Silvibacterium dinghuense: one gene and its partner. The protein of the gene in region 2 interacts with the protein of the main gene of each other region in a pairwise test. Links are inferred from orthologs where the notes say so. Each region holds a gene or a part of one and is shown on either strand. Other genes may lie near its edges.

Evidence for each region.
Region 1: the proteins of ESZ00_RS00205 (region 2) and ESZ00_RS07450 interact in binary tests that used the Escherichia coli proteins (3 or more experiments, as listed by UniProt). The link is inferred for Silvibacterium dinghuense from one-to-one orthologs.

Annotation. Positions count from the first base shown.
Region 1 is NZ_SDMK01000001.1:1,896,314-1,901,655, forward strand. Bases 1,445-4,426 are described here. They hold ESZ00_RS07450 (ABC-F family ATP-binding cassette domain-containing protein), read left to right. Parts: upstream 1,445-1,951; coding sequence 1,952-3,901; downstream 3,902-4,426. Other genes in these bases: ESZ00_RS07445 (DUF2252 domain-containing protein), read left to right, coding at 1,445-1,573; ESZ00_RS07455 (phosphoenolpyruvate carboxylase), read left to right, coding at 4,135-4,426. Outside these bases: ESZ00_RS07440 (carbohydrate kinase family protein), read left to right, coding at 1-266; more of ESZ00_RS07445, read left to right, coding at 269-1,444; more of ESZ00_RS07455, read left to right, coding at 4,427-5,342. UniProt on the Escherichia coli protein: Genetic data indicate it may be involved in ribosome assembly or function.
Region 2 is NZ_SDMK01000001.1:45,584-51,032, reverse strand. Bases 1,227-4,315 are described here. They hold ESZ00_RS00205 (2-oxoglutarate dehydrogenase E1 component), read left to right. Parts: upstream 1,227-1,554; coding sequence 1,555-4,077; downstream 4,078-4,315. Other genes in these bases: ESZ00_RS00200 (LysR family transcriptional regulator), read right to left, coding at 4,169-4,315. Also shown: ESZ00_RS00215 (glycoside hydrolase family 27 protein), read left to right, coding at 1-49; ESZ00_RS00210 (MFS transporter), read left to right, coding at 113-1,192; more of ESZ00_RS00200, read right to left, coding at 4,316-5,071; katG (catalase/peroxidase HPI), read left to right, coding at 5,209-5,449. UniProt on the Escherichia coli protein: E1 component of the 2-oxoglutarate dehydrogenase (OGDH) complex which catalyzes the decarboxylation of 2-oxoglutarate, the first step in the conversion of 2-oxoglutarate to succinyl-CoA and CO(2).

The sequences.
Region 1 (5,342 bases), 1.9 Mb from region 2 along the record:
TGGGCGGCGAGGGCAGCCTGCTGGTCTCGCGTGAAGGCGCACATCGCCGCCAGGGTATCCGCGGCCCCGTTGCCGACACCGTAGGCGCGGGCGATGCCTTCACCGCTGCCATGGTCGATGCATACCTGCGCGGAGCTGGCCTCGCACGCATGAACGAGGCTGGCAACCGCTGGGGCGGATGGGTCGCCTCGCAGCACGGCGCAATGCCCGCGCTCTCCGCGGAGACGTATACCGAAATTCAGAACAACATTGCAGAGGTGGAGTAAGCATGGCACACGTTCCAACCCCGGAAGAACGGCGCGAGCTGGGACGCGCACGACGGAAGCAGCTGGCCCGCCAGGACCATGCACAGTGGAAGCCAGAGGCTCGCCGCAAAAAGCCGATTGTGCTGATGGAGGAGTCGATGCGCGGCCGCGTTCCCGCGCTGGTGTCGCTCAAGTGGGAGCGCATGGTGGAGTCGCCCTTCGGCTACTTCCGCGGCGCGGTGCCGGTGATGGCCGCCGACCTCGCAACGCTCGCCAACACCGGTATCGTCAACCAGATCTGCGGCGACGCCCACGTGCGCAACCTTGGCGCCTTCGCCGGGCCGGATGGGCGACTGGTCTTCGACATCAATGACTTCGACGAGACCATCCGTGCTCCCTTCGAATGGGATCTCAAGCGCCTCTCGACCAGCCTGGTACTGGTCGGGCGCGGGCTGGGCATGAAAGGCGGCGCGTGTGATGACGCCGTGCAGACCATGATCGCCCGCTATCGCAAGTTCGTCGACATGTTCGCCCGCATGCCGGTAACCGAGGTAGCCCGCTACCAGGTGCACCGCCTGCAGCGGATTACCCCGGTCGGCAAGGCGCTGCTGAAGGCCGAACGCGCGACACCGCTGCATACCGTCGAGCAACTGACCGTGGAAGAAAAGGACCGGCGGAGATTCCGGGAAGAGAAGCCGCTGCTCACCCCGGTCAGCGCCGCGGTGCGCCGCGCCGTGCTCGCCTCGCTGGTCGAGTACACCGAAACGCTGCAGCCCGAGCGCCGCCATTTCTTCGCGCAGTACCATGCGCTCGACGTCGCCTTCAAAGTCGTCGGCACCGGTTCGGTGGGCTTGCGCGACTATGTGATCTATATGGAGGGCAACGGCCCCGGCGATCCGCTCTTCCTGCAGATCAAGGAGCAGCCCGGCTCGGCCTACGCGGGCTATGTCGACAGCGAAGGCATCGCGCCGCGCGCACCGCAGCATGAGGGCCGTCGTGTCGTGAACGGCCAGCGCGCCATGCAGTTCCAGTCCGACCCCTTCCTGGGCTGGACGACCATCGACAGCCGCCACTACCAGGTACGGCAGCTCAACGACCACAAGGCCAGCATCGAGATCGAGGACCTGGCCGGCGATGGCCTGGGCGAATACGCCGAGATGTGCGGCGAGCTGCTGGCCCGCGGCCACGCCCGCTCCGGCGATGCCTGCGTCCTCGCCGGCTACGTGGGCAACGGCAAACGCATGAGTGAAGCACTGGCCGCCTTCGCCCACGCCTACGCCGACCAGACGGTCGAAGATTGGGAAGAGCTGAAGAAGGCGCGGCAATAGGGGATCAGGAACAGCAGGGTGTAGGGGATCGGGTATAGGAAAAACGTTCCCGAAAGCCTCGACTGTGGCTCACTCAAGCCTCTTTTGCCTGGGTGGGGGACATATGAAGGCGGATGCCGCTTAATCCCGGCCATAGGATCCTTAAGTAGGAGCGAGGTGACCTGTGGCCGCGACAACGTCTGTACGTCATGTATGCCTTTTCAAAAACAGCCGCCTGACTGAAGTCGCTCGTCCCCACGCGGCTCGTCGACAGGCTCTCTGTGTGGGAGCCGCAGGATGCCATGCCCGCTATCGAAGACCTGCCTGCCGATCCCGTGAAGCTGTAACCACAAGGAAGACGAGCGGATGGCTCCATGCAATGGCCATTAAAATAGGGACATGCTGCAACTTTCCGGTGCGGGCAAGCGCTTTGGCACCAAGCTCCTTTTTGAAGAGGCCGACTGGCTGATCACGGCCAACGAGCGCACCGCGCTGGTGGGCGCCAATGGCACGGGCAAGTCCACACTGATGAAGGTCCTGGCCGGTGTCGAATCGGTCGGCGGACTCGACTACGGCACGCTCCAGCGCACCCGCGGCATGACCATCGGCTACCTGCCACAGGATGGCCTCGCGCTCTCCGGCCGCTCGGTCTTCGACGAGTGTCTCTCGGTCTTCGACGGGCTGATCGCCATGGAGAAGGAGATGGAGACCCTCACCGTGGCGCTCTCCGAGCTCGACCACACCAGTTCCGAGTACGCCGCCGCAGCCGATCGCTACTCGCACATCGACGCGCAATTTCGTGCCCATGACGGTTACGCATTAGACGCGCAGGTGGGCACGGTGCTCACGGGCCTCGGCTTCTCGAAGACCGACTGGACGCGGCAGACCGAAGAGTTCTCCGGTGGCTGGCAGATGCGCATCGCGCTGGCCAAACTTCTTCTTCAGAAGCCCAGCCTGCTCTTGCTCGACGAGCCGACCAACCATCTCGACATCGAAGCGCGCGACTGGCTCGAGGGCTACCTCAAGACCTATCCCAACGGCTACATCCTCATCTCGCACGACCGCTATTTCCTCGACGTGACCGTGGATAAGATCGTCGAGCTGTGGAACAAGCGCATCAACGTCTACCACGGCAACTACGAGAAATACCTTTCGCAGAAGGCCGAGCGCATGGCGCAGCTGCAGGCTGCGTACAAGAACCAGAAGGAACACATCGAGCATCTCGAGGCCTTCATCTCGCGCTTCCGCTACCAGGCCACCAAAGCCAAGCAGGTGCAGAGCCGCATCAAGGAACTTGAGAAGATCGAGCGCATCGAGATTCCCGAAGAAGAGCCGGTCATCCACTTCACCTTCCCGCAGCCGCCGCCTTCGGGCCGCACGGTGGTCGAGGTGTCGGGGCTTTCGAAGAGCTTTGGACCGAAGCAGGTTCTCAATGACGTCAGCTTCACCATCGACCGCGGCGACCGCATCGCGCTCGTCGGCGTGAACGGCGCAGGCAAATCGACGCTGGTGAAGCTGCTCTCGGGCGACGATACGCCGACCAGCGGCGTGCTGAAGCTGGGGCACAACGTGCTCGCCGACTATTTCGCGCAGGACCAGTACAAGGTGCTCGATCCAGATGCGCGCATGCTCGACGACATCAGCAAGACCGCGCTGAAAGTGCCAGAAGCCGAGCTGCGCGGGCTGCTTGGCTGCTTCCTTTTCTCCGGCGATGACGTCTTCAAGCGGCTCGGCGTGCTCTCCGGCGGCGAGCGCAATCGCTACGCCCTGGCGAAGATCCTCGTCAGCCCGGCCAACTTCCTGCTGCTCGATGAGCCGACGAACCACCTCGACCTGCGGGCCAAGGATGTGCTGCTCGAGGCCATCCAGAACTTCACCGGCACGGTCATCTTCGTCTCGCACGACCGCTACTTCATCGACCGCATTGCCACGCGCGTCTTCGAGGTGGCCGACGGCAAGGTGCATGTCTTCCCCGGCGGCTATGAGGACTATCTCTGGCGCAAGGAAGGCGGCGCAGCCGAACTGGCTGCTGCCACCGCAGCCGCTGCGAAGGTTCCGGTGGTTGTCGCCGCGCCGGTCGTAGTGCCCGAGCCTGTGGCCACGCCCGAGCCTGCGAAGAAGCGCGTGAATCCCATCAAGCTGAAGCAGATGCAGGAGCGGCTCGCGGCGGTGGAAGAAGAGATGCCGCAGCTCGAAGCTGCCATCTCCGAGACGGAGACGGCGCTTGGCAACTTCGTCAGCGCCGAAGAGACGACTCGGCTCTCCGGGGTACTCGAGGGCCTGCGCCAGATGCAGTCCTCACTCACCGAGGAGTGGGAAGGGCTGATGCTGGAGCTGGAAGAAGCGTAAAGATAGGGGATAGGGTGTAGGGCATAGCGAAATTGCGGGTGCCCCACATCTCGTTCCGTTCGAGATGTGGGTTCGCAGGATTTCGGGGTTCGGAGTTCGTACCTTCCCACATCTCAAAATCGAGATGTGAGGCACCCATTTCCTTGTCCAACGCAGAGAGACTACACCCTACACCTTATCCCCTACACCCTATTCATTCGCCTTGCGCGCAGCAGCTGTAATAATCAAAGGCGATGCCATCCCTCTGGAAACCTGAGAACTGGGCTGAGCGGCTTGCTGAGCTTGAGGCGCGTACCGGCGATCTGAAAGAAGTTCCGCTGCGGCGCGATGTGCGTTCGCTGGGCATGCTGCTGGGCGAGGTATTGCGCGAGCAGGCCGGCGACGCGTTGTTTGAGAAGGTCGAAGCACTGCGGCAGGCGGCCATCCGCCGACGCGAGGCCCAGGCTGGAGGCTCACTCTCCGAGGCCGACCAGCTGCTGCAGAAAGCCGTGCTCGACGTGAAGGCCATGCCAGTCGAGACCGCCTACGCGCTCAGCCGCGCCTTTGCCTTCTACTTCGAGCTGATCAACCTGGCCGAAACCAATCACCGCAAGCGCCGCCGGCTTTCGCTGCAATTGAGCGGCGACAAGGCTGCGCAGCGCGGCTCGATTCGCGGCACGCTGCGCGCCATGCGCAAGGCCGGCATCGGTGCCGACGAGGCGATGGAGTGGCTCAGAAAAATCTTCATCGTGCCCGTCTTCACCGCGCACCCCACCGAGATCGCGCGCCGCTCGGTACTGACGAAGCGTCGCCGCATCGGCGAATTTCTCGAGAAGCTCGACCGCATCCCGACGCCCGAGGAGCAGCTCGAAGCCCTCGAGGCCGAGCTCATCGCCGAGATCACCGCGCTCTGGCAGACGGACGAGGTGCGCAGCAGCCGCCCGCAGGTGGGTGACGAGATCAAGATGGGCCTCGACTACTACGAGGTCTCCATCTTCGAGACGCTGCCTCTGCTCTATCGCGAGGTGGCCGCGGCGCTCAGGAGTGAGTACGGGCTCGCTGTCAATCTGGCAGAGATGCCCCTGCTTCTGGGTTTTGGATCGTGGATCGGCGGCGACCGCGACGGCAACCCCTTCGTTACCCCGGAGGTGACGCGCGAGGCCATTGCCGATGCCCGCGCCCGCCTGCTCGAGTTCTACGACCGGCAGACGCAGCAGATCATTGACCTGTTAACCACCTCGGCGCAGCAACTGCCGGTGAGCGCGGAGCTGAAGGCGCGTCTCGATTCGTATCTGCAACAGTTACAAAGTGCCGGCGACCCCGTCTTCGGGCATCACTTCGAGTTCGAGCAGTATCGGCGGTTCATGGTCTGCGTGCATGCGCGGCTGCTGGCTACGGCCGGTTATGAGGCCGAGGGCGCGGTCACGCTCGAGGCGGCGCTGAGCGCTCTGCCGGCCTATGC
Region 2 (5,449 bases):
GCACCTCGGTCTTCCCTGCGGGCATGCGGCTGGTTCCCGGGCGCAGTAAACGTGAGGGGCACGGCGCCGCGTTGGTTGGGAGTGATGCCGATTGAGGTGCGGATGAACGTAGATGTCGTCTTCATTGGAGCATCGCGTGAATCCGGAGTCTGATCCGTCTTGCAGTATGGACACACAGGCGGTGCTGCGCCGTGTCTCGTGGCGACTGATGCCGTTTCTGTTTGCGCTATACGTGTTTGCGTACCTGGATCGCGTAAACCTGAGCTTTGCGGCGCTATCGATTCGTCGCGAGCTCGGGTTTTCCGACTCGGTGTACGGCGCAGGCGCGGGATTGTTCTTCCTGAGCTATGCGCTGTTCGAGGTGCCGGCAAATCTGGCTCTGCTACGGATAGGGCCACGCCGCTGGATTGCGCTCATCATGACGGTGTGGGGCCTGCTTTCGACGGCGATGGCCCTTGTGCATTCGGCAGAGAGCTTTTATCTCCTGCGCTTCCTGCTTGGCGCGGCAGAGGCGGGGTTCTTTCCGGGGATTCTGCTCTACCTGACCTACTGGTTTCCGTTGCAGCAGCGGGCGCGGGCGGTGGCTCGTTTTATGACGGCGACGGCGGTGGCAGGCATTGTGGGCGCTCCGCTTTCGACCGTGTTGTTGCGGCTGAATGGAGTGGCACACATCGCCGGATGGAAGTGGCTGTTTATTGGCGAAGGACTGCCGTCCATTGTGCTGGGACTGTGCGTGCTGGGTGTTCTCACCGATAAGCCGGAAGAGGCTCCGTGGCTTGCGGAGGACGAGAAGCTCTGGCTACTGGCGGAGGTGCGGGCTCATGAGTCCGGTGCGGCTGCCGGCCACGAAGCCCATTGGCTGCATGCTTTTGGGAATGCGACGGTGTGGGTGCTGGCTTCGATCTACTTCGCCATCTCTGTGGGGCTCTATGGGCTGAGCCTGTGGCTGCCGGTGCTGGTGAAGAGCTTTTCTCATGCGTCGGACCTGAGGGTGGTGCTGCTGACGGCGATCCCTTATGCGCTGGCAGCGGTGACGATGCTTCTTGTCGCGCGGAGCTCGGACCGGACAGGAGAGTGGCGGTCGGAGCGATCTTTGTTTCCGCGGCGGGAGTATGGGGCGGATTCGGGCCGTTCTGGGCGATGCCGACTACCCGGCTACGCGGCGAGGCTGCGGCCGGCGGCATTGCGCTGATCAACTCGGTGGGGGCGGTTGGCGGATTTTGCGGGCCATATCTGATGGGGCGGGTGAGCGATGCCACGCACAGTTTCCGGGCCGGTCTGCTGACCTGCGGCGGTCTGATGGCCGTGGCGGCGGTGATCGCTTTCGGGTTGCGGGAGCGGGCCGATTCAGGGCGGGAAGATCGGCTCCGGCCCTGAATGGGCCGATCGCAAGCCGCTGCCCGTAACAGAATCGATACATCTGCTGATTCGGCAAGAGTTGGGGACCAACCTGTGGCCGCGAGAGTAGAATTGTAGTCGCGATGCAGGACGCGGGCGATTTCGCGTCAGGGCTGGATGATTCCGACGCGCTGTGCGTTCCTGCCAAAGAATCCTATGACTCCGACGAATCTCTCCTCCGACGCTCCTAGTACGCAACCCGGTTCTCAATCTTTTTCGCAACGCCAATACATCTTCGACTCCTTCCGCCGGTGGGGGTACCTCAAGGCCCAGCTTGACCCGCTGGGCCAATATCTTGCTCCGGAAACAGTTGCGGAGCTGGATTTTACCGGTCCCGATGCCGAGGAAGCTGCAGGCTACTACTGCTCGACGGTGGGCGCTGAGTGTATGCATATTCCTTCTGCGGAGCGCCGTCAGTGGCTGGCAGAGCGGCTGGAGACTAACCCGCTGGCGGTGGACGAGGCCGCGCAGCAGCGCATTCTCGAGCTGCTGACCCGCGCAGATATTTTTGAGCAGACAATCCAGTCGCGCTACCTGGGCACCAAGCGGTTCTCGCTGGAAGGTGTGACGGCTCTGATTCCGTTCCTCGATGAGCTGTTCAACCGGGCTGCGGAGTTCGGCGCGCAGAAGTCGGTGATGGGCATGAGCCATCGCGGACGCCTGAGCGTGATGGTGAATACCTTCGGCAAGTCGGCGGCGGATATCTTCTCAAAGTTTGAGGATGTGGACCCACGCAGCATCCTGGGCGGCGGCGATGTGAAGTATCACGTCGGCGCGACGGGGACATTCCTGGCGCGCAACGGAGAGACGGTATCGCTGCACCTGGTCTCCAATCCGAGCCATCTTGAGGCGGTCGATCCGGTGGCGATGGGACGCGCCAAGGCCAAGCAGGCTCGCTATGGCGCGGACGGCGTGTCGCGGGTGCTGCCGGTGATCATTCACGGCGATGCGGCCTTCGCTGGACAGGGCATCTGGGCAGAGACGATGAACCTGGCCTCGATCGAGGGCTATTCGGTGGGCGGCTCGATCCAGATTGTGGTGAACAACCTGATCGGGTTTACGGCGGAACCGGAGGAGTCGAACTCGACGCGCTTTGCGACTGATCTGGCCAAGCGGCTCGACGTGCCGATCTTCCATGTGAACGCGGAAGACGCCGAAGCCGTGGTGCGGATTGCGGCGCTGGCCGCGGAGTACCGGCATACCTTCCACAGCGATGTGGTCGTGGATCTTATCGGCTACCGGAGGCATGGTCATTCGGAGGTGGACGACCCCACCATCACGCAGCCGCTGCGTTATGCGCGGATCAAGAATCATCCGCCGCTTTACGAGATCTATGCGAAGAAGATCGGCGTGGATATTGCTGCACGTGTGAAGGAACTGCAGGCCGAGTTCGGCGACGCGCAGAAGCAGGCCCAGACCATGCAGAAGATGCCGACGCTGGCCAAGATGCCGGAATACTGGTCGGCGTACAAGGGCGGTCCGTTCAAGGCGGAGTATGAAGCTGAGACCGGTATTTCGCGCGAAGAGATTGGCGCACTGACCGCCGGGCTGACGAAGTATCCGTCGGACTTCCATATTCATCCGAAGATTGCGAAGCTGCTCGAGCAGCGTGCCGAGATGGGCCAGGGTAAGCGTCCCTTCGACTATGGCATGGCCGAGGCGCTGGCCTTTGGTTCACTGGTGAAGGGCGGCACACCGGTTCGCCTGAGCGGGCAGGACTCGCAGCGCGGCACCTTCAACCAGCGTCATTCGGTGTTGATCGATATTGAGAACGAGCAGGGCTTTGTGCCGCTGAATCATCTGGCGGAAGATCAGGCTCCATATGAGGCTTATAACTCGATGCTCTCCGAGGCCGGCGTGATGGGCTTCGAGTACGGCTACAGCCGCGACTATCCCGAGACGCTGGTGCTGTGGGAGGCGCAGTTCGGCGATTTTGCCAACGGTGCGCAGATCGTCATCGACCAGTTCCTCTCGGCTGCCGAAGACAAGTGGGGTCTGCTGAGCGGTTTGACGCTGCTCTTGCCGCACGGCTACGAGGGTCAGGGGCCGGAGCACTCGAGCGCGCGCATCGAGCGCTATCTGCAACTGACTGCGCATGACAACATCCAGGTCTGCCAGCCTTCGACGGCCGCGCAGTATTTCCATCTGCTGCGGCGGCAGGCGCTGCGCAAGTGGCGCAAGCCGCTGGTGGTCTTTACGCCGAAGAGCATGCTGCGGCATCCGGATGCGATCTCGCCGATCGAGGCATTCTCGGTGCAGTACTTCCAGAATGTGCTGCCGGAGACGGAGATTAAGGACGCGAAGCGGCTGCTGGTGTGCACTGGTAAGATCGGTCACGAGCTGCGCGTGGAGCGGGCCAAGCGCAAGGACGGAACGACGGGCATCGTCTTCCTTGAACAGCTTTATCCTTTCCCGGAAGCGGAGCTGATCGCGGCGATCGAGGCGCATCCGAATGCGCACGAGATTGTCTGGGTGCAGGAAGAGCCGCAGAACATGGGCGCACATTCGTACGTGATGCCGCGGCTTCGCCGGCTGGCGCGGAATCGCCAGGTGCTCAGTGTGAAGCGTTCCGAGGCGGCAAGCCCGGCGACGGGTTCGGGTAAGGCGCATGAGATGGAGCAGAAGACGCTGATTGAACTGGCGTTGAGCTCGGGGCTGCAGGACAAGGTAGCGAAGTAGCGGTTTCGCGCAGGGCGGCTCACCTTCGCCATATGCTCCCTTTGGTCGCGGTTTGGGTATGTTTCTCTACCCAGGCCGCGACCATTGTCGTTTAGCCTGTTGGTTTGCTGGAGGAACGCGCGTGGGCACGCGCTCGCACGCCTGCAAGGAAGGCCTGCTGCACGCGATTGAAGCTGCGTCCGTGCAGGGCTGCGATGACGATGCTGCGCGTCGCCTGCTTGTCGCTGAGCCGCACATAGCTGCACGCTGCATTTTTATCGATAGCCATCTCGGGAACAAGCGTGATGCCGACGCCTGCGGCTACCATGCCGAGGAGGCTGCTGAACTGGCCGCTTTCAAATGCGATGTTGGGTGTGATGCGCGCGTGCGTGCAGGCTGCAATGCTGAGATCGCGGAAGCAGTGGCCATCGCGCAGCATGACGAAGGACTCCTTGCGAAGTTCCTTGATGGTGAGTGATTCCGCCGCGGCGTGAGGGTGGTCCTTGGGCAGCACCGCGAAGAGCGGTTCGGTGCGGATGGGGTACCAATCCAGATCCTTATGCCGAAGCGGGAGAGCAAGGATCGCGAGATCGATGGAGAGATCGCGCAGGCTCTCGACAAGGACGGGAGTAGTTTCTTCGACGATGCGCAGCTTCGCATCGGGATATTTCTTTGCGAACGCCGCGGCATACCGGGGCATCAGATAAGGCGCAATGGTCGGGATCACGCCGATCGAGACGCTGCCGCGCACATCCGAGCCTTTATCCGCCACGCTCGATCGCGCTGCCTCCATCTGTTCCAGAATCGATCGCGCATGGGGAAGAAAGGCCCGTCCGGATTCGGTAAGGCGAATGCTGCGGCCGAGGCGGTCGAAGAGCTTGGTGCCCAGATTTTCTTCCAGCTTGAGCACCTGCTGCGAGAGCGAGGGTTGGGCGACCTGGCAGCGTTCGGCCGCACGGCTGAAGCTGCCTGTGTCCGCGATTGCACAGACGTAGCGGAGTTGATGGAATTCCATAGGAAAAGACTATACGAAGAATGGGAAATAGGTATTGGAACTATCTATCGCCGCGGTGCTACATTCTGTCTGGTTGAAAGAAATGTCTGGATTCCGTGTGGAATCTCTTCATCGGATTGAAACAAACCGGAGGAACGATGGCAACCGAAGCAAAGTGCCCATTTCATCATGGCGAGAGCGCCCCGCGTACGAATAACGATTGGTGGCCGAACCAGTTGAACCTTAACCTGCTGCATCAGCATTCCTCGTTGTCGAACCCGATGGGAGAGGAATTCGACTATGCCGAGGAGTTCAAGACTCTCGATTATGACGCGTTGAAGAAGGACCTGGTAGCGCTGATGACAGACTCGCAGGACTGGTGGCCTGCAGACTTTGGTC